DNA from 2 places in the Lacrimispora brassicae genome. Region 1 is predicted to be linked to the other one. Evidence: predicted binding sites of a transcription regulator. Region 1 holds the regulator's gene; the other holds the start of a gene.
The links. Region 1 encodes HrcA, which represses chaperone genes, less so after heat shock. Its sites were predicted from a motif close to TGTTAGCACTCNNNNNNNNNGAGTGCTAACA; they were not measured.

Region 1 (10,893 bases):
TTGAATGAGATATACTTCCACATTCCTGGAGCCATAGGAGCGGGTTTCTCCATGGGTGTTGAAGAAAATATCAATGTGGTTTCCCTTGACTCCGCCTCCGCAGTCCTCCGCCGTATAGACGACGCCTCCGATCATGATGCGGCTTCCATAGGGAATGACTCTTGGATCAACAGAAATGGTATGGTTAGCGGCAGCAATGGTCCCTGTGCTGGTACGGCCTCCCCAGCCTCCTGAGCACTTGCGGCAGGGGCAGTAGGCTGTGGTTCTGAATACTCCAAGAGAGCGGAGGTTGGAACTGTTGTTCTGGAGATTTGCAGCGGCAAGATCGCCCACAGGATAGAGTCTGGAGCCTGAAAGCTTCTGGCCCGCTTCATAGGCCTCTACCAGGTAGGTACCGTCACCGTAAGAATTCCATGAAACCGGTATTTCAAAGCCATAATTTCCGGTTCCGTGAGATACCAGATCCTCCCGGTATTTGTTGGCAGTGGCGGTAAGCTCCGCCACCACCTGCCCGTTAGCCTGGTTGGTAATGACAACCTTTACTTCTGCCACAGAGCCGGGATCAGCGCTGTTAATAGCCCAGCCTCTGACGCTGCTTTCATCCGCATTGTCAATAATACCCGCCGTTTGGGCGGCAAAAGCGTGAAACGTACTTATCAGGAAAAATGCCATCATTAGTAAGGTTCCCAGGAACCAGTGAATTTTGCTTGTTTTTTGCATATTACAAATACTTCCTTTCTTTTTTACGAACTGTAATATAATTTAATATATTTATAATTATATGTAACAGTTTCGTAATAAATGAGGTACAAGTAATCATTTTACACATTTTTCCAGTTTTGTCAAGGTAAAGATAAAAAAACGCCGCAAAACAGTGAGGTAATTCACTGCTTTGCGGCATCATGGGGACGTTTTTTACCGTTCAATGACTGCAAATAATTCTTTTGTCTGTCTTCCAAAATCCAGGGCTTCTCTGCGGGTTGCAAAGAAAATATCTACTTTATTCCCTTTTACACTGCTTCCGATATCCTCAACGGTATAAACGATACCGTCGATCATGACCTTAGTTCCAAGAGGAAGGAGGGTGATATCCGCAGATATGGTATGCTGAGGCTGGGGGACGGTGCCGGAATAGGTCAGGCACTGTTTGCCGGAGCTTTCGGGGCAGTATGCTGTGGCAGTGAAAACCCCCAGGGATTCTCCTTTTTCATAAACTGGTGTTGCGGGCTTCTCGGGTTTTACCGGTTCTGCTGATTTTTTCTTGATGCCGGGTCCGACTTCTTCAGAGAGGGTCTCCGTATTGGCCGCTGCCCCCTGATTTTCGGTGCCGGTCTGTGTGGTTTGGTGATCTGTTCCAGCGCTTTCGGACTGTACTTGATTTACCGTTTGGTCTTTTTCCGTGGTTTCGGCTGCCAGCGTAGTCGTAGATAACAGCAGGATATAAAGAAGTGTCAGGAATACGGTGATACTTTTTTTCCCTGAAAAGCTATTCATAATTTACCTCCAAATGAATCAAGGTGAGATGCCTGCATATCCAGCTGACGCCCGGTGAAGCGGGCACACTGTTTACAAACACAAGATTGAAAGATATTTTCCTCTCAATCTTACCTTGCAATCGCATTGTTATGGTGTCTTAGTTACCATTATATTACAAAAGTGTTAAATGTCAAGAAAAAAATGTCAACAGCTTTGTAATAATTAATAGAAAAATAAGAAAAAATGTATAAACAGGTCATAAAAACTTAACCAAAAAATTTTATGGGAATGTATTGACAAAAGTAGAAAAAAAGAATATATTATGAAAAGAAGGTATTAGCACTCCTAAACGTTGAGTGCTAACAAAAAACTCAGAAAGGAAGTGGGGCAGTTTGAACGACAAGGATCAGTTGGATGAGCGGAAAATAACCATACTAAAAGCCATCATTAAAACTTATCTGGAAACCGGAGAACCGGTTGGTTCCCGTACCATATCAAAGTACACGGATTTGAACTTAAGTTCTGCCACTATCCGAAATGAGATGTCTGATCTGGAGGAGCTGGGATACATTATGCAGCCTCACACCTCTGCGGGAAGGATCCCTTCTGACAGAGGATACCGCTTTTATGTGGACCAGATCATGCAGGAAAAGGAAGATGAAGTCACTGAGATCAAAGATATGATGTTAAAGCGGGTGGACCGTGTAGAGCTTTTGCTGAAGCAGATGGCAAAGCTTCTTGCGCAGAATACCAATTACGCGGCAATGATCAGCGCACCCCAGTTTCACCAGAACAAACTAAAGTTTATCCAGCTTTCCAAGGTTGATGAAGAGAAGCTTCTTGTGGTGATCGTGGTGGAGGGCAATATCATTAAGAATACCATGATTCCCATTCACACGGAATTAAATGATGAAGGACTTTTAAATCTTAACATTCTTCTTAACAATGCCCTTAACGGGCTGGCCATAGAAGAGATTAATCTTGAAGTGATCAGCAGGCTGAAGATTCAGGCAGGACCCCACTGTGATGTGGTGGACCGGGTGCTGACTGAGGTGGCCACCGCCATCCGGGGCGATGATGAAGACCTTCAGGTTTATACCAGCGGGGCCACGAACATTTTCAAGTATCCGGAATTAAGCGATGGAGAAAGTGCCAGTAAGCTTATCGGCACGCTGGAACAAAAGGACCTTTTGCAGGGACTGATCGATGATATGAACAGTTCCGAGAGCGGATCCGGAATCCAGGTATATATTGGTGCTGAAGCTCCAGTAAAAGCAATGAAGGACTGCAGCATTGTAACCGCCAATTATGAGCTGGGCGAAGGCTTGAGGGGTACCATTGGAATCATAGGTCCGAAACGGATGGATTATCAAAAGGTACTCAGCACATTGCGAAATCTTATGACGCAGTTGGATGCTATTTTGAAAAAAGATGAAAGGTAAAGGGTAGAGCATTGAGCATGGAAGATGTGAAAACAGATGAAAGGCTGGCAGATGAGGCTGTTCATACAGAAGATGCTGCTTTCACTGAAAAAGAAATAGAAGGCGCAGAAGCCTGCGCAGACGACGGAACCCAGGAAACACCCTGCGGGTATACCAGTATGTCCCAAAAGACGGGCGGTAATGAGGAAAACGTTTCAGAGGAAGAAACGGCAGAGGCGGGTTCTGCGGAAGAATCAGGGAAAAAGGGTTTTTTCGGAAAAAAGAAGGAAAAAAAAGACCCAAGGGATGAAAAAATAGAGGAACTGACGGACCGCCTTCAAAGGAACATGGCTGAATTTGATAATTACCGCAAGAGAACGGAGAAGGAAAAAACAGCTATGTTTGAAATCGGGGCAAAGGATATTGTGGAAAGGATCCTTCCGGTGGTTGACAATTTTGAAAGAGGCCTTGCAGCCATTTCCGATGAAGAGAGAACAGCTCCGTTTGCAGACGGCATGGATAAGATATACAAACAGCTTATGAAAACACTGGAAGAGGCCGGGGTGAAACCCATTGAAGCAGTGGGTAAAACCTTTGACCCTAATTTCCATAATGCGGTCATGCACATTGAAGATGAGTCACTGGGCGAGAATGAGGTTTCCCAGGAGCTTCAGAAGGGTTATACCTACCGTGACACTGTGGTAAGACATTCCATGGTGCAGGTGGCTAATTAGTTATATAAAATCAGGAAACATGAAGTACCCTATGGGTATTACTTTACGCCCGGTAAAAAGGGGCGGCCCTGCCAGAAAGCAGGGGCAGGAAATTGGTAATCATTTACATTTGGTTTATTTAATAGGAGGAAAAAACTATGGGCAAGATCATTGGTATTGACTTAGGAACGACAAATAGCTGCGTGGCCGTTATGGAAGGTGGCAAACCGGTTGTAATTCCCAACAGCGAGGGCGTAAGAACTACACCTTCCGTTGTTGCATTTACTAAGAACGGAGAGAGACTTGTAGGCGAGCCGGCAAAGCGTCAGGCAGTAACGAACGCCGACCGCACGATCTCTTCTATCAAAAGACATATTGGTACAGACTACAAGGTAACCGTTGACGGAAAAAATTACAGCCCTCAGGAAATTTCTGCCATGATACTTCAGAAATTAAAGGCAGATGCAGAGGCTTATTTAGGAGAAAAGGTAACCGAAGCAGTTATTACGGTACCGGCATATTTTAACGATGCTCAGCGTCAGGCCACCAAGGATGCAGGTAAGATCGCAGGCCTTGACGTAAAACGTATCATCAACGAGCCAACGGCAGCAGCTCTGGCTTATGGACTTGACAATGAAAAAGAGCAGAAGATTATGGTATATGACTTAGGCGGCGGTACCTTCGACGTTTCCATCATTGAAATCGGCGACGGCGTCATCGAAGTTCTTTCCACAAACGGCGATACCCGTCTGGGCGGTGATGATTTTGATAACCGCATCACCCAGTGGATGGTGGATGAATTTAAGAAGGCAGAGGGCGTTGATTTATCCGGTGACAAGATGGCTATGCAGAGATTAAGAGAGGCGGCTGAAAAGGCAAAGAAGGAATTATCCTCTTCTACCACCACCAACATCAACCTGCCGTTTATTACCGCTACTTCAGAAGGTCCGAAGCATCTGGATATGAACCTGACCAGAGCAAAATTTGATGAACTCACAGCCGATCTCATTGAGCGAACTGCAATTCCGGTACAGAACGCCTTAAGGGATGCAGGTATTACTTCCGCAGAATTAGGAAAAGTATTGTTAGTGGGCGGTTCTACCCGTATGCTGTCCGCTCAGGAGAAAGTAAAACAGATTACAGGCAAAGAGCCTTCCAAGTCCTTAAACCCAGATGAATGTGTTGCCATCGGTGCCAGCATCCAGGGCGGAAAGCTTGCAGGCGATGCAGGTGCAGGCGATATCCTTCTTCTTGATGTTACTCCACTTTCCTTATCCATTGAGACCATGGGCGGAGTAGCCACCAGACTGATCGAGAGAAATACTACCATCCCAACAAAGAAGAGCCAGATCTTCTCCACAGCGGCAGACAACCAGACAGCGGTTGATATCCACGTGGTACAGGGTGAGAGACAGTTTGCAAGAGATAACAAGACCTTAGGCCAGTTCCGCCTGGATGGAATTCCGCCGGCAAGAAGAGGAGTTCCTCAGATTGAGGTTACTTTCGATATCGACGCCAACGGTATCGTAAATGTTTCCGCTAAGGATCTTGGAACAGGCAAAGAACAGCATATTACCATTACATCAGGTTCCAACATGTCTGACTCTGATATTGATAAGGCAGTGAAGGAAGCAGCCGAGTATGAGGCTCAGGATAAGAAGCGCAAGGAAGGCATTGACGCAAGAAACGATGCGGACTCCATGGTATTCCAGACAGAGAAGGCTCTGCAGGAAGTAGGAGACAAGATCGATGCAAACGATAAGGCAACTGTGGAAGCAGACTTAACTGCATTAAAAGAAGCGATTAACAGAGCTCCTATTGATGAGATGACCGATGCCCAGATTGAAGACATCAAGGCCGGCAGAGAAAGACTGATGAACAGCGCACAGGCCCTGTTTGCAAAGGTTTATGAGCAGGCTCAGTCTCAGGCAGGAGAACAGGGAGCTGGCCCTGACATGGGAGCAGAAAACACGGCCTATCAGGACAGCGATGTAGTTGACGGAGATTACAAAGAGGTGTAAACTAGTCTGGTCGGTTGACAGGACTTTGGGAAAAGTGTTGTAGCGATACAGCACTTTTTCCGGAGTCTTTAAGTGTAGTTGCTGTGTCATCCTGTGCTCATATATGAATGCAGAATGCGGATTGAAACATGAAAGGTAGACCTAAGATGGCAGAGAGTAAAAAAGATTATTATGAAACCCTGGGCATTCCAAAGGATGCGGATGACGCAGCCATTAAGAAGGCTTACAGGGCATTAGCAAAAAAATACCATCCTGACACAAATCCCGGAGATACTGCGGCTGCTGAGAAGTTCAAGCAGGCTTCCGAGGCATACAGTGTCCTTAGCGATCCTGATAAGAGACGTCAGTATGACCAGTTCGGTTCCGCTGCTTTTGACGGAAGCGGGGGAGCAGGCGGTTTTGGCGGCTTTGATTTCAACGGAGCGGACATGGGAGATATTTTCGGAGATATTTTCGGAGATATCTTTGGCGGAGGACGAAGAAGCAGCGCAAGTTACAATGGGCCATCCAGGGGAGCCAATGTCAGAACCAGCATCCGCATCACCTTTGAGGATGCGATTTTTGGTTGTGAAAAAGAGATTGAGATGAACTTTAAGGAAGAGTGTTCTTCCTGTCACGGAAGCGGTGCGAAAGCAGGGACCTCACCGATTACATGTTCAAAGTGTAATGGAAAAGGAAAGATCATGTATACCCAGCAATCCTTTTTCGGCCAGATACAGAATGTTCAGACTTGTCCGGATTGCGGAGGCAGCGGGAAGATCGTTAAGGATAAATGTCCGGATTGCTACGGAAGCGGATATATTACAAAGAGAAAGAAATTCAAAGTCACCATTCCCGGGGGTATTGACAACGGACAGTCTGTGCGCCTTGCAGGTGCGGGAGAGCCGGGAACCAATGGCGGAGAGAGAGGCGATTTGCTCGTAGAGGCTGTGGTATCCAATCATCCGATTTTCAAACGCCAGGATACCAGTATTTTCTCAACGGTCCCCATTTCTTTTGTAAATGCTGCCTTAGGCGGAACCATCCGGATCAAGACTGTGGATGGGGACGTGGAATACGAGGTGAAGGCGGGAACCCAGACCGATACCAAGGTGCGCTTAAAGGGAAAGGGAGTTCCTTCCTTACGAAACCGGGCCATCCGGGGTGACCATTTCGTTACGCTGGTGGTTTCAGTACCGGAGCGGATGAACGAGGCTCAAAAAGACGCGCTTCGTAAATTTGACGAAGCCATGAACGGCGCAGGGGAAGGCGAAAAACATAAAAAGAAGGGGATCTTTAAATAAGACCCCGTAAGGTACATGGATTGGAAAGAGGGGAAGGTATGGGAAGGTTTACAAAAAAACTGGCAATAGGAGCTGCTGTGATATGGCTGGCGGCTTTGTTTCCTGTGGCCGCCATGGCTGCTGATGGGCAGACTGTCCGGGATTTTCCGGGCTGGAACGGCTCCGGCACAAAAATCAAAGGGCCTGTTGAGGGAAGTGAATCCTTTGACTTCTGGGATGACGACGATGACGACGACGGGCCAGGCAGTTACAGTAGTCCCAGAGGCTGGCGCTACAGCCCTTCCGGCTGGTGGTTTCAGTACAGTGACGGAAGCTGGCCTTCCAATAGCTGGAAGTATATTGATGGCAGGTGGTACCGGTTTAACTGGGAAGGCCACATGCTCACCGGCTGGTATATGGATGAGGGCGGTTTGCGGTATTACTTAAATCCAGTGGATGACGGGACCTTGGGGTCCATGAGGATTGGCTGGCAGATCATTGACGGAAAGGCTTATTACTTTAATACAAAGTCCGATGGCTATCTGGGAAGGCTGCTTACCAATACGACTACTCCTGACGGATATAAGGTGGGGGCTGACGGTGCATGGATCCAGTGAATTTAATGTTATGGTTTTAAAAGGTATGGCGGGAATTTTCTGCTGTACCTTTTCTTTTGTTTGATTTTCATGTATAATAATTATGAAAGCGAAGAATATCAGCCTTATGGACAATGAGGATCCATGCAATACCGGAGGATTGGAAGCTACCGGACGTTTAACTGAAGTTCGTCTATGGAGAGGAATGGAAGACAGGAAAGGACCAATTTTCTCGTAATTTAATAAAGGAAGGAGTTTTGCTGTGGGAAAAGAAAAATATATTATACGTTTGCTGTATAGAAACTGATTCCCAGCAGTCTTATAAACTCATTTTTTATCCTTTTTGTATTATATATAATTCAATGTATTTCACATACTTACCTGCAGTCAGATCACACCAATCAGTTCCGCTCTTACACTTCCCCTCTTCGATCAAGCCGATCCAATTCATGAACGGAACCCTGTTCCCACATCTGCTTCCCTCTCTGCGGTCAGATCCCATATTACAGTTCATGGGGCATTAAGCCCGGTCAAAGAGTGGGCCGATGCTTTTGTAGCTGGCAAATCCAGGCCTTTGGTATTGCTTTTTTGGATAAAACCCATGGAAGTATTTGAGGGGTCATGAAGGCTCCGTTGTATGATATAATATAATGAAATCTTTTAAACAGCCGTTGTATGTGTTCGTGGAGGGGTACTAATGACATCAAGACAAAGGAAAATCCTGGATTTGCTGGCGGAGCATGAGTTTCTTACATCCCAGAGAATTGCCGGTCTGCTTCATGTCAGTGACAGGACAGTCAGAAATGATATCAGGGAGATCAATGCAGAACTGGGTATGGAAGGGATTCTGTCCCGGATGGGACAGGGATATTATTTAAAGGATCATGGCATGGAAAGCGGCGAAGTGGCTACCAGTCTGGAATCGGAGGAAGATCTTAAACGGGAAATCGTCCGAAGAGTCTTATTTGAAAAAGAGGTTCCTTATCTGGAACTTGCAGATGAGCTTTATATCAGTGATTCTATGCTTGCAAAGCTGGTGGGACAGATCAACCGGAACATGGAGCGAAGATGGAGCAAATGGAGGATATACAAGAAAAACGGTTTTTTGGTGCTAGATCTTCCTGAGAGTGAAAAGCGGGATTATTACAGCTATTTTGTGATTACTAGCAATTTGTGCCAGTATTTTGATATGGGAAGCTATCAACCGTATTTTGAATATGTGGATGTCCTTAAATGGAAGAATCTGATCCTTGGAAGCTGTATTTACAGGGAAAAACGATTTTATGATACGACAATTATGCACCTGATGATCGGTGTGGCGATAATGGCGGAAAGAATTGCAGCCGGTTATGAACTAAAGGCGGAAAGCCTAGAAGAGGAGCATACCGGCGATGGTATGGCCAACATAGAGGATATTCTAACAGGTTTTAATGATATGCTCGGTATTTCGTTGCCTCCTCAGGAGATTCGATACTTTTGCAAATTGTTCCGCAATGATTTTTATTACACAAAGGAAGAGGGAAGCCAGGCCGGAGCCATTCTTTCCAGGATACTCATTGAAATCAATGTGGAATACGGCTTTGATTTTACCGGGGATCAGGAGTTTCATAGGGAGATAGAAGCCCAATTGGATGGAATCCTACAGAGAAACAGGAATAAACAGCACTTAATCAATCCTGTGCTTCCCCGTGTCAAGTCCCAGTATCCACTGGAGTATGATATCAGCATTTATTTTGCAGATTGTTTTAAACGGATCACAGGTGTGGAGATCAGTGAGCATGAGATTGGGATGATCACCATTCATTTCATCCGGGCGATGGAATCCAATCTGGGGCGAATGGAGAAAAAGGTTGTGCTCATCAATCCATTTGGAAAACAGATTACGGAATTGATGACCAAACGTCTTTCCGAGATAGGGGAGTGTAGGCTGAAGATTGCCTACATCTATTCAATCTTTCATTATCCCCAGGATATACCGAAGGATATCATCGCAGTACTGACGACGATTCCCCTTCCCTCATCTCCCAATGGGGCCACTGTGATTCTTTGCAAAAATTTTTTAGATTATCATGAGAAGGAAAAGCTTTTGACTGTTGTGCGTGAAAACCAGATAAGCAGTGTCAAAACTTATTTTAAAACGTTGTTCAAACCTTCTTTATTTTTTACGGATATGGAATTCAGTTCAAGAGAAGAGGCCATTGTTTTTATGTGCGGAAACCTAAGGAATCAGGGATACGTTGGGGAGTGCTTCTGTGAAAGTGTGATGCAGCGAGAAGCCATCGCCCCTACCGCTTTTGAACCGGGATTTGCATTTGCCCATGCCATGGAAAACAATGCAGATCATACAGCAGTCTGCGTCTGTATTTTAAAAAACAAGCTGCCGTGGGGAGAGTATAATGTAAAAATAATTTTTCTTTTTGCTATGGCGCCTACCTGGAATCATACGATTATCCCGGTGTATAATGTAATGATTGATAACCTATTTAAGGCCAACACCATCCATAAGCTGGCTAAAATTAATGATTGTAAGAAATTTATGGAACTACTCATCTAAACATTATTCTGGAAATCTGATTTTTCCGTTACGTAGCGGAAAAATCAGATTTTATTTTATTTATTGCCGTTGCTATAATGAAAGCAGAAAAACACAGGAGGAAATAAACGTGAAAGAATTTTTATGGGGAGGGGCAACGGCTTCCTACCAATGTGAGGGCGGCTTCCAGGAAGGAAACAGAGTCCAGTCCAACTGGGACAAATACTTACATGAAAAGGAACTGGAAAACGGAGATGTGGCTAGCGACCATTATCACAGGTATGAAGAGGACATTCGGATGATGAAGGAGGGAGGGCAGAACAGCTACCGCTTTTCCATTGCCTGGCCCAGGATCATTTTAAACCATAGCGGGGAGGTCAATGAAGAAGGCGTTAAGTTTTATAACCGCCTGATCGATACTTGTCTTTCCTATGGAATTGTTCCCATGGTGACGCTTTTTCATTGGGATCTGCCTCAGTATCTGGAGGATGAAGGAGGCTGGCTAAACCGGAAAACCTGCGAGGCCTATACACATTTTGCAAAGGTATGCTTTGAATGGTTTGGAGACAGGGTAAAACTCTGGACCACCTTCAATGAACCGCGATATTACACCTTCAGCGGCTATCTCATCGGAAATTATCCACCAGGCCATCAAAACCTTCAGGAGACAGTAACTGCTTCTTATTATATGATGCTGGCCTCAGCCATGGCGGTAAGGGCTTACCGGGAAGGCTCCTACGACGGACATATTGGAATCGTCCATTCCTTTTCCCCGGTTTATGGGGTGGATATGACAGTAAAATCCCAGATTGCTAAGCGGTATGCTGAGAATTTTTACAACAACTGGATTCTTGATGTAGCCGCAATGGGA
Region 2 (10,893 bases), on a different contig from region 1:
TATTATCGCAAAGGCGAAGGCCAGCAATATGCCCAATGATACCATTGACCGCGGTATTAAGAAAGCAGCCGGCGATGCAGGTTCCGTTAATTATGAAACCATTACATACGAAGGATACGGCCCCAACGGGGTTGCAATCATCGTAGATACGCTGACAGACAACAAGAACCGGACTGCAGCAAACGTAAGAAACGCATTTACCAAAGGCGGCGGCAATGTGGGAACTCCCGGCTGCGTGTCCTTTATGTTTGATAAAAAAGGCCAGATCATCATTGATAAGGAAGAGTGTGAGATGGATCCTGACGAGCTGATGATGATTTCCTTAGAGGCAGGGGCAGAAGATTTTGCTGAGGAAGAGGACAGCTTTGAAGTAATTACCGGACCTGAGGAATTCAGCGGGGTGCGTGAAGCATTGGAAGCGGCAGGCGTTCCCATGGTGGAAGCAGGCGTTACCATGATTCCTCAGACATGGGTGGAACTGACGGATGAAGATTCCATTAAAAAGATGAACCGGCTTATGGACCTTCTTGATGTAGAGGATGACGTACAGGCCACTTACCATAACTGGGATGAATAATAGATGATAAAAGTGAGGAAAGAGCTTTGCGGCGGGCTTTCCTCACTTTTTTATTTTAGCCGATTTCCGTTAAATTCTTTACGGCGTCTTCCATTTCTTTAACAAGCTCATGGATCCTTTGATAGACGGCTCCTGAATTCTTTGAAATATCTCCGAATTCTCTGGCTACCACGGCAAAGCCCACCCCTGCTTCTCCTGCCCTGGCGGCTTCGATAGAGGCATTGATGGAGAGGATGCTTTCCATGGAAGCGACCTTCTGGAGATCGTGGGTCTTGTTTGTTACCTCGCTTAAGGATCTCTGGATTTTACCTATCTCCGAATCAAAAATATCATTTCTTTTCTGGGTGATGGTTTTTATATATTCCAGATTGACTAACTGGTTTACAACGTTTCCCAGCATTTGTGCAGAAGCCTGGATCATGTGCTCGGACCGTGCCGGGGCCGTTTTAAACTCCTCCCCCCAGGGGTCTTCATTGACGCCGGTCCCCCTTGCAGCGCTTTGGAACGTCTCTTCCTGAAGCTCCTTTGGAAACCCTCCGATGATGGCCCCCACCTTCTCCCCGTTTATGATAATGTCGGTAGAAAAGTCCGTGAGACTTACATGGGAGGACCCGGAAAAACCACTTCCTTTTGTTATGTAATTCCCCTCTGCATCCGTCACAACGGCCGCCAGGCCGGTGGATTCATAAAATTGATCCTGGATTTTCTGCAAGGCGTTTCGGTCAAGGAATTTTTTGATATCAGTCATACTCATTTTGCCGCCCTTTCTGTAGTAAAGTGCTGTACAATTATTCTATATAATATTATATAATAATGAAGGAGGAATTACAAGCAGCTAGTTGAGCCAAAGAGAAGAGAATTAGATGCACGTTATGAAAAATGGTACGGAGTTTAAGGAATGGAAGAGGTTTGAGATTATGGATAGCGGTCGATTGTACCGGGTACAAAAAGAAGATGTGGAAAAATTAAAGGAATTGCTGACAGAATGCTTTGCAGGAGATCCCCTTTATTGCAGGCTGATTCCTGACGGAAAGACCAGGAGCCGCCTGCTCCCGGAATTATTTGAATGCGATATGGAAGAATTTTTTGAGACTTGTGAAATATATGCCGACAGCCCGGAAATCAACGGGATCCTTGTAGTGGATGACGAATCCCAGCCTTATAATGCCTTTCATTACTATCTGGCGGAAGCAGCCGCCCTTTTAAAAACAGACGGCTATCTGATTAAGGAGGATCCTTCCTTAAAAACGTTCTGGAACTTTTTTCAGGGAAGGGATTATTTAAATTCTAAGTGGACGGACCAGCTTGAACAGGAGAAACGGCTGCACATCATTTATCTGGCGGTGCGGCCTGCCATGCAGCATCATGGATTATCCTCTCTCCTGTTAAAGGAGGCCATAGACTACGCAGACAGGAAGAAACTCATGATCTCCCTGGAAACACACAATAAGAACAATGTGCCGTTTTATGAGCATTTCGGTTTTAAGGTTTTCACCATTGTGGAAAAGCATCTCCATTTAAAACAGTACTGCATGGTCCGGGATATAAAATAAGTTCTAATACACATAATATGACAGGCTTTCTGTAATCTGGAAGCCTGCCTTTTTGTATAAGGCCATAGCAGGCGCGTTTTGGCCGGATACCTGTAAAAACAGCCTTTCCGGTCTTTCCGGATCTGGCAGTGAAAAGCAGGTTTCCAAAAGCAGAAGAAGACAGGCACTTCCTAGTCCCTGGTTCCGTAAATTCTCTGCAATTTCAAATCCGTAAAAATAAACGGCTGGTCCCCTAAAATCCAGATAACAGAAGCCCACCGGGCTGCCTTCCATCAAAAACGTCCACTGGCAGGGGCCTTCTTCCGGGTCATGGGTCGTAGAAAGGGTAAGAGCCTTAAAAAAGCGGCTGCTTTTTGTCAGGCCGGTTTCTGAAAGGTCAGAGGATGAAAGCTCCATTAAGTGTTCCCGGTACCAGAGTCCGGCTCCCATGGAGTCAAGAGTCCGGACCGTATCCTCACAGGTTTCATCTACAGGAAAGACCAGATCACTGTCGGCCGCATCCTTTAGGAGCTCTTCCAGAAGCAGCGTAAAATATCCCTTCCGCCTGTCTGCGGGAAGGGTATAGGCGCAGGATTCATACGCCCCGTTTTCATTAAAAAAGGCGGAAAGGGCGGATAAGAGGCCGTCTTCGTCGTATAATAAGTAAAAAGTGCAATCCTCTTCCATGGGAAAGGTGAGGGAAATATGGTCATGCTTTCTGCAGGTTTCCTGCAGGTGAAGCAGGTTGCTTATCTGGGTTTCGCTGGGGGTTTTCGTTCGTATGATATTCATGGCAGTACTCCTGGTTCGTTTTCGTATAGTATAGTTAGTATAGTTTATCTGAACTTGCAACGCAAGTGAAGATAAAAGGGGCGTTCTGTGCCCCGTCCATCCGATTATTGGAAGGGTTTTTTGCTTCCGATAATATAATACAATAAAAAAACGTGAAAATTCAATAAAATATTTTCCATATTGCTGATTGTCTCTTTGAAATATGGGTGATAGAATAAACACAAGTGAACAGTTGGAGGGATCGATTTGAAAAAGAGAGAAGAAATACCGGTTTGCGATACCTGGAACCTGGCGGACATTCTGCCGTCAGAGAGTGCTTGGGAGGATCTGTTCCGTGAAACAGAAAGCTCGCTTTCAGGTTATAAGCGTTACGAAGGACATCTGGCCGATTCCGGCGAGATGCTTTTTTCCTGCTTAAGGTTTGACGAGGAGATGTCCCTGAACATAGAAACATTGTTTGTCTACGGAAAACAGAAATCCGATGAAGATACGGGCAATGCCAGATATCAGGAATTTTCCTCCAGGGCAAAGTCCCTTTCTTATGAGGCGGCCGGGCTGTCCTCCTTTTTAGTACCGGAAATCCTGGCCATACCCCAGGAGACCCTTTCTGAGTACCGGAAGAATACGCCTGAGCTTAAGCGTTACGACAGGACCTTTGAAATTATCTTAAAGAAAAAGGCCCATACTCTGTCAGCCCCTATGGAAGCCCTGCTGGCAAAGTCCATGGAAGCCACCTCCGGCTCTTCGGAGATCTTTCATATGTTTAACAATGCTGATGTGAAATTCCCCGAAATCATGGATGAAAAGAATCAGCCCATAAGGATCACCCATGGAAATTATATTGCACTCATGGAAAAGCAGGACAGGAGTGTGAGAAAGTCCGCATTTGAAGCTCTGTACGGCGTCTACGGGCAGTTTGTCAATACCCTGGCAGCCACCTTTTCTTCCAATATAAAACAGGCGGCCTTTTATGCCAAGGCAAGAAATTATCTTTCAGCCAGAGCCCATTCCCTTGGGGAAAATGAGATTCCGGAGGACGTGTATGACAATCTTATAAAGGCGGTTCATGAGGAACTTCCCTTTCTCCATGAATATATATCCATCAGAAAAAAGGCCCTTGGAGTAGAAGAACTTCATATGTATGACCTTTATGTGCCCCTGGTTTCAAGGGAAGAACGTAAAATCACCTTTGAAGAAGCAAAGGCCATGGTTCTGGAAGGCCTTAGACCTTTGGGGGAAGAATATTTATCTCTTTTAAGAGAAGGGTTTGATAACCGGTGGATCGATGTATATGAGAATGAGGGAAAGCGCAGCGGTGCTTATTCCTGGGGAGTTTACGGGATCCATCCCTATGTGCTGTTAAACTTTAACGGGACATTGGACAGTGTTTTCACCCTGGCTCATGAGATGGGGCATGCCCTCCACAGTTGGTTTTCCGATAAAAACCAGACTTATGTTGATGCAGGCTACAAGATCTTTGTGGCAGAGGTGGCTTCTACCTGCAATGAAGCACTGCTCATCCGGCACTTATTGGAAATTACGTCAGATAAGAAGGAACGAGCCTATCTTGTAAATCATTTTATGGACAGTTTCCGGGGCACTCTTTACCGGCAGGCCATGTTTGCAGAATTTGAAGCGGAGACTCACCGCCGGGCAGGGGAAGGCGAGGTTCTTACCGGGGAAGTCCTTTGCAGGATATACCAGCGGCTGAATCAGGAATATTTTGGCCCGGATATGGTGGTTGATCCGGAAATCGGTTATGAATGGTCCAGGATCCCCCATTTTTATACACCGTTTTACGTATACCAGTACGCTACAGGTTTTTCGGCAGCCATTGCCATCAGCAGCAGGATTCTCAAAGGAGATGAGAATGCGGTCAAAGGCTATTATGAATTTTTAAGCGGCGGAAATTCCATGACTCCCATAGACCTTTTAAAGCTGTGCGGCGTTGACATGGGGACGGCAGAGCCGGTAAAGGATGCGTTGAAGGTATTTGCCGGACTTTTGGAGGAAATGAGCCGGCTTATTTAGGTCTGATTGTTGGATAGAGGAGAGGGGAGCAGGTATGAATCTGTATCAGATGATATTTAAAAGAAGATCCATCAGGAAATTTAAGAAGGAACCGGTGCCGGACCAGTTGATAAAGGACATTCTTTTTTTCGGGGAAAATGTACCAAGGCTTCATGGGGATATTCAGATCAAAATGGAGATAAGTGAAAATCTGGATGACCATCTGCCTGTCAAGGGGCTGTGGAAGGTGGAAGCTCCTTATTACCTGGTATTTTATTCCGAGGAAAAGGAAGGATATCTGGCAAATGCAGGATATGTAATGGAACATGTTCTTTTGTATATGACAGGAAAGGGGCTTGGAACCTGTTATCTGGGAAACACCAAGGTTCCGGAGCCTGGGCCGTCAGGAATGAAGCAGGTGATCGTAGTTGCCTTCGGCTATCCCAAGACCCTGCTTTACCGTGACCCTGCAACGGCCAAGCGGCTTCCTTTAAAGGAATTGTGCGTGTTTAAGGAAGAAGCCGGGGAATCCATGAAGAATATTTTAAGGGCTGTCCGCCTTGCTCCGTCGGCCATGAATACCCAGCCCTGGCGTTTTATCATATATCATGACAGAATTTATGTTTTTTCCTGCAGGGAATTTCTGCCGTCGTCTGCTCTTGCATCCATGCGGGAGATCGGCACAGGGATCATGCTTTCTCATCTGACCATTGCTGCGGAAGAAATGTGGATGAATGTGAAGCTGGAAGCAGAGAAAGCCATGGAGAAAAAGTCTTATAAAAGCGGTGCCTATGTGACTACGGCATTTTTTAATGAGTATAAAGTCTGATCAACTTCTTTTACTGGTACAGACAAAAAGGGAAGGTCCTCTATTTGAGACCTTCCCTTTTTGTCCATGTTCAACAGGTGTTTTATTCAATGGTGATGTAGTGGTTTTCCTCAATCTGCTTTGGAGCTTCTTTTGGTACGACCAGCTTTAAGATGCCGTTTTCAAAGGCCGCCTTGATATCTTCCTGCCTTAAGCCGGAGCCTACATAAAAGCTTCTTTTCACAGAGCCGCTGTAGCGTTCCCGGCGGATATAATTTTTCTGGTCCTTTACTTCGTTTTCGGAAACAGTGTCCGCGTAAATGGTCAGATATCCTTCTTTTAATTCGGCCCGTACATCTTCCTTTTTATATCCCGGAAGCTCCATTTCAATGACATAGCTGGTTCCGTCATCCTCAATGTCTGTCTTCATGAGAGCCTGTCTGTTGTGATAGGCATCCGTGAAAAATGGATCATTGAAAAATTCATCAAATAAGTTGTTTCTTCTGGTTAATAACATAAAAAGTTCCTCCTTTTTTGAATTATTTATATGCCACCGGTATTTCCGGTGTCTTTTTGTTTGTTATACATGTAATATAACACACGTTATCAGCACTGTCAAGAGGTGAGTGCTAATTTCTTATAAGTGATGAGCCGAAGGAATACACTTGCATATTCCTTTAACCAATGCCGCGTTAACGAATAAAAAAGAGAGAAATCCCCATTGAATGTGGGAACAAGAGATGGTAGAATAACCATGTTTGTTAAAAAGAAAGTTGAAAAAACACCCTGCGGGTATACCTTTACACCCGATAAAGCGGGGTGGGCACTGCCCAAAGAGCATGGGCGGAAATGAGGAAACACCCTGCGGGTATACCTTTATGCCCAAAGAGCATGGGCGGAAATGAGGAAACACCCTGCGGGTATACCTTTATGCCCAAAGAACATGGGCGGAAATGAGGAAATCATTCATGAAACGGGAAATCCATTGGAAAGAGATATCAGATGGAAAATTATATGGTTTAAACGATATGGTAAAGGCGGACTGCGGTGACTGCACGGGCTGTTCGGCCTGCTGCCAGGGGATGGGGCAGTCCGTCATCCTGGATCCCCTCGACTGCTTCCGGCTGACAGAAAATCTCCGCTGTACCCTGGAGGCGCTGCTGGATCATAATCTGGAGCTCAATGTGGTGGATGGGATCGTACTTCCCAATTTAAAAATGGGAGGAAAAGAGGAAAGGTGCGGGTTTCTGGATCATGAGGGACGATGCGGGATCCACAGCTTCCGTCCCGGTGTCTGCCGTCTGTTTCCCTTAGGGCGGATCTATGGAGAACAGGGGTTTCAATATTTTCTCCAGGTACATGAGTGCAGGCGGGAAAGCAGGGCTAAGGTAAAGGTGCGCAAATGGATCGATACCCCTGATGTAAAAAGGTATGAGAAGTTTGTGTCTGACTGGCATTTCTTCCTGAAGCGGCTGGAAGGAAAGATTGAGGAAAACGGGGACCAGATATATGCAAATAAGGTCAGCATGTATGTTTTAAAACAGTTCTATCTTACGCCTTATGACAGGGAGCAGGATTTTTACGATCAGTTTGGCAAAAGGCTTGAAGCCAGTTCCTTCTTATGATAGAATTGGAAAGAATAGAGAAAAACAAGGGCGAAGAGATCCAAGGAGGAAGCTATGATCAGGCAGTTAATAGACAAAATTCAGAAAACAAAGGCACCGATCTGTGTAGGTTTGGACCCGATGTTAAACTATATACCGGAGCATGTAACAAAGAGGGCGTTTGAAGAATTCGGTGAAACCTTAGAAGGCGCTGCGGAAGCTATCTGGCAGTTCAATAAAGAAATCGTTGATCATGTATATGATCTGATCCCATCCGTTAAGCCTCAGATCGCCATGTACGAGCAGTTTGGCATCGAAGGCCTGAAAGCGTATACAAAGACTGTAAACTATTGCCAGGAAAAGGGGCTTTTCGTCATTGGAGATGCTAAGAGAGGAGACATTGGTTCCACCTCAGCCGCTTATGCTGCGGCTCACATCGGCCATGTGAAGGTTGGAAACAAAAGCTTTTCTGCTTTCGGTACAGATTTCCTTACGGTCAATCCTTATTTGGGGACCGATGGCGTGAAGCCCTTTGTGGATGTGTGCAGGGAAGAGGACAAGGGCCTTTTCGTTCTGGTGAAAACCTCCAATCCTTCCAGCGGGGAATTCCAGGACAGGCTGATCGACGGAAGACCATTGTACGAGCTGGTTGCAGAAAAAGTGGTTGAATGGGGAGCGGACTCCATGGATGGCGTTTACAGCAATGTAGGGGCTGTTGTGGGAGCTACTTATCCGGAGATGAGCAGGATTCTCCGAAAGCTCATGCCCAACACCTATTTCCTGGTGCCTGGATACGGCGCCCAGGGGGGAACGGCAGAGGATTTAAAGCCCTGCTTTAATGAGGATGGCTTAGGAGCCATTGTAAACTCCTCCAGAGGAATCATTGCAGCTTATAAATCTGAAAGCTACGCCCGGTTTGGCGGGGAGCATTTCGGTGAAGCCTCCAGACAGGCGGTCATTGACATGGTTTCCGATATCAACAGGGTATTATAGGAGAGAGGTAATGGCAAAAGTTAAGGAAAACGCAGTGGTTGCAAGCCAGACATGGCTTGGCGATGATGTATACAGTATGTGGATCGAGACAAAAGAAATTACTGCCCAGGCAGCGCCGGGACAGTTTGTTGACTTATATACAAAGGATGGATCAAAGCTTATGCCCCGCCCTATCAGCATTTGCGAGATTGATAAGGAAAAGGGTCTTTTAAGGCTGGTATACCGGGTCGTTGGAGGGGGAACGGAAGAGTTTTCCCATTACAAGGCAGGGGACACCATTGAGATCCTGGGGCCCTTGGGCAATGGATTTCCACTGGAAGCCGGAGAAAAAGGGAAAAAAGCTTTTTTGATCGGCGGGGGAATCGGGATTCCTCCCATGCTGGAGCTGGCAAAGCATTTGCCTTGTCAGAAGCAGGTGATTCTTGGATACCGGGATGCCTTGTTTTTAAATGAAGAATTCTGTCCCTATGGGGATACCTATGTTGCCACTGAGGATGGAAGCGCCGGAACAAAGGGAAATGTCCTGGATGCCATCCGGGAGCATGGCTTAAAAGGGGATGTGATCTTTGCCTGCGGTCCTACTCCCATGCTTAAGGCGCTTAAGGCTTATGCTTTTGAAAATGAAATGGAATGTTATCTTTCTTTAGAGGAAAAGATGGCCTGCGGCATTGGGGCCTGCCTTGCCTGTGTCTGTAAAAGTTCCCAGGTAGATGAACATTCCATGGTCAATAACAAGCGTATCTGCAAGGATGGTCCGGTATTTAAGGCTGAGGAGGTAGAATTTTAGATGAATACGAAAGTGAATCTGGCCGGAGTGGAGCTTAAGAATCCGGTTATGACTGCTTCCGGCACCTTTGGTTCCGGTGAGGAATACAGCGAGATGATCAATTTGAATCATTTGGGAGCTGTGGTTACAAAGGGTGTGGCCAATGTGCCATGGCCTGGTAACCCGACGCCCAGAATCGCGGAAACCTACGGAGGCATGATCAATGCCATCGGCCTGCAGAATCCGGGAATGGAGGTCTTCATTAAGAGAGACATTCCGTTTTTAAAGCAGTACGATACGAAAATCATTGTCAATGTCTGCGGAAAGACCACAGAGGATTATATCCAAGTTGTGGAGAGGCTGGCAGATGAGCCGGTGGACATGCTGGAGATCAATATTTCCTGCCCCAACGTCAAAGAGGGAGGAATTGCCTTCGGGCAGGATCCAAAAGCAGTGGAAGCCATAACAAGGGAAGTGAAAAAGTATGCAAAGCAGCCGGTTATTATGAAGCTGAGTCCCAACGTAACGGACATTGGGGTAATGGCAAAGGCGGCTGAAGCCGGAGGCGCAGATGTGCTGTCCCTTATTAACACCTTAACCGGTATGAAAATCGACATTAACCGCCGCACCTTTGCGGTGGCCAATAAAACAGGAGGCTTATCAGGCCCGGCCATTAAGCCCATTGCGGTGCGCATGGTATATCAGGCGGCCAATGCGGTAAAACTTCCCATTATCGGCATGGGCGGAATTATGAATGCAGAGGATGCAGTGGAATTCATTCTGGCAGGAGCTACGGCTGTTTCCGTGGGAACGGCCAATTTCCGGAATCCCTATGCAGCGGAAGAGGTAGTCAGTGGCATAGAAGATTATATGAAGAAATATCAGATCGAAAACATCAGGGAACTGATAGGGGCTGTACGGTAATCCCATGATTTTGAATAGAGAGGATAAAAAAATGGAACAGTATAAGCAGGAATTTATTGAATTTATGGTGGACAGCAATGTCCTGAAATTTGGCGACTTCACACTGAAAAGCGGAAGAAAATCTCCGTTTTTTATGAACGCAGGCTCCTATGTGACAGGGGCACAGCTTAAAAAGCTGGGAGAATATTATGCAAAGGCCATCCACGATAATTTTGGGGATGATTTTGATGTCCTGTTTGGACCTGCTTATAAGGGGATCCCATTAAGCGTTGCCACTTCCATTGCCTTTCATGAGCTGTACGGAAAGGAAATCAAATACTGCTCAAACAGAAAAGAGGAGAAGGATCACGGCGGTGATGCAGGCATCCTTCTTGGAAGCCCCATTAAGGATGGAGACCGGGTTGTGATCATTGAGGATGTGACCACCTCGGGAAAATCCATTGAAGAGACCTTCCCCATCATCAAGGGCCAGGGAAATGTGGAGATCTTAGGACTTATGGTTTCCTTAAACCGTATGGAAAAGGGAAAAGGAGACAAGGGAGCCTTGGATGAGATTCAGGAAAAGTATGGGTTTAAAGCGGCTGCCATTGTTTCTATGGCAGAGGTCATTGAACATCTGCATAACAGGGAGTACGATGGAAAGGTTATGATCGATGATGCCATCAAAGGGGCAATTGACGCTTATTACCAAGTCTATGGCGTAAAATAGCCCCTTCCAGGGATACCTTTATACCCAAAGAGCATGGGCGGGAATAAGGAAACCCCTTCCAGGGATGCCTTTATGCCCAAAGAACATGGGCAGGAATAAAGAGACCCCTTCCAGGGATACCTTTATGCCCAAAATGCATGGGCAGGAATAAAGAGAGGAGAGTTTGATATGGAAAGAG

Region 2: a site for HrcA is predicted at 6,324-6,354, ahead of ACYVD3_RS04195 (Hsp20/alpha crystallin family protein). Genes of this name have one in related genera too.

Annotation. Positions count from the first base shown of each region.
Region 1 covers NZ_BRYH01000023.1:267,331-278,223, reverse strand. Annotated here, with positions in the region: gene ACYVD3_RS11590 (3D domain-containing protein) at 1-720, opposite strand, end outside; gene ACYVD3_RS11585 (3D domain-containing protein) at 916-1,494, opposite strand; gene hrcA (heat-inducible transcriptional repressor HrcA) at 1,869-2,918, shown strand; gene grpE (nucleotide exchange factor GrpE) at 2,936-3,631, shown strand; gene dnaK (molecular chaperone DnaK) at 3,769-5,631, shown strand; gene dnaJ (molecular chaperone DnaJ) at 5,778-6,914, shown strand; gene ACYVD3_RS11560 (glucan-binding protein) at 6,953-7,510, shown strand; gene ACYVD3_RS11555 (BglG family transcription antiterminator) at 8,187-10,043, shown strand; gene ACYVD3_RS11550 (glycoside hydrolase family 1 protein) at 10,153-10,893, shown strand, end outside.
Region 2 covers NZ_BRYH01000006.1:227,448-238,340, forward strand. Annotated here, with positions in the region: gene ACYVD3_RS04165 (YebC/PmpR family DNA-binding transcriptional regulator) at 1-577, shown strand, start outside; gene ACYVD3_RS04170 (PocR ligand-binding domain-containing protein) at 633-1,325, opposite strand; gene ACYVD3_RS04175 (GNAT family N-acetyltransferase) at 1,495-2,130, shown strand; gene ACYVD3_RS04180 (GNAT family N-acetyltransferase) at 2,134-2,901, opposite strand; gene pepF (oligoendopeptidase F) at 3,148-4,932, shown strand; gene ACYVD3_RS04190 (nitroreductase family protein) at 4,967-5,740, shown strand; gene ACYVD3_RS04195 (Hsp20/alpha crystallin family protein) at 5,823-6,236, opposite strand; gene ACYVD3_RS04200 (YkgJ family cysteine cluster protein) at 6,688-7,344, shown strand; gene pyrF (orotidine-5'-phosphate decarboxylase) at 7,399-8,316, shown strand; gene ACYVD3_RS04210 (dihydroorotate dehydrogenase electron transfer subunit) at 8,327-9,103, shown strand; gene ACYVD3_RS04215 (dihydroorotate dehydrogenase) at 9,104-10,006, shown strand; gene pyrE (orotate phosphoribosyltransferase) at 10,038-10,715, shown strand; gene ACYVD3_RS04225 (hypothetical protein) at 10,884-10,893, shown strand, end outside.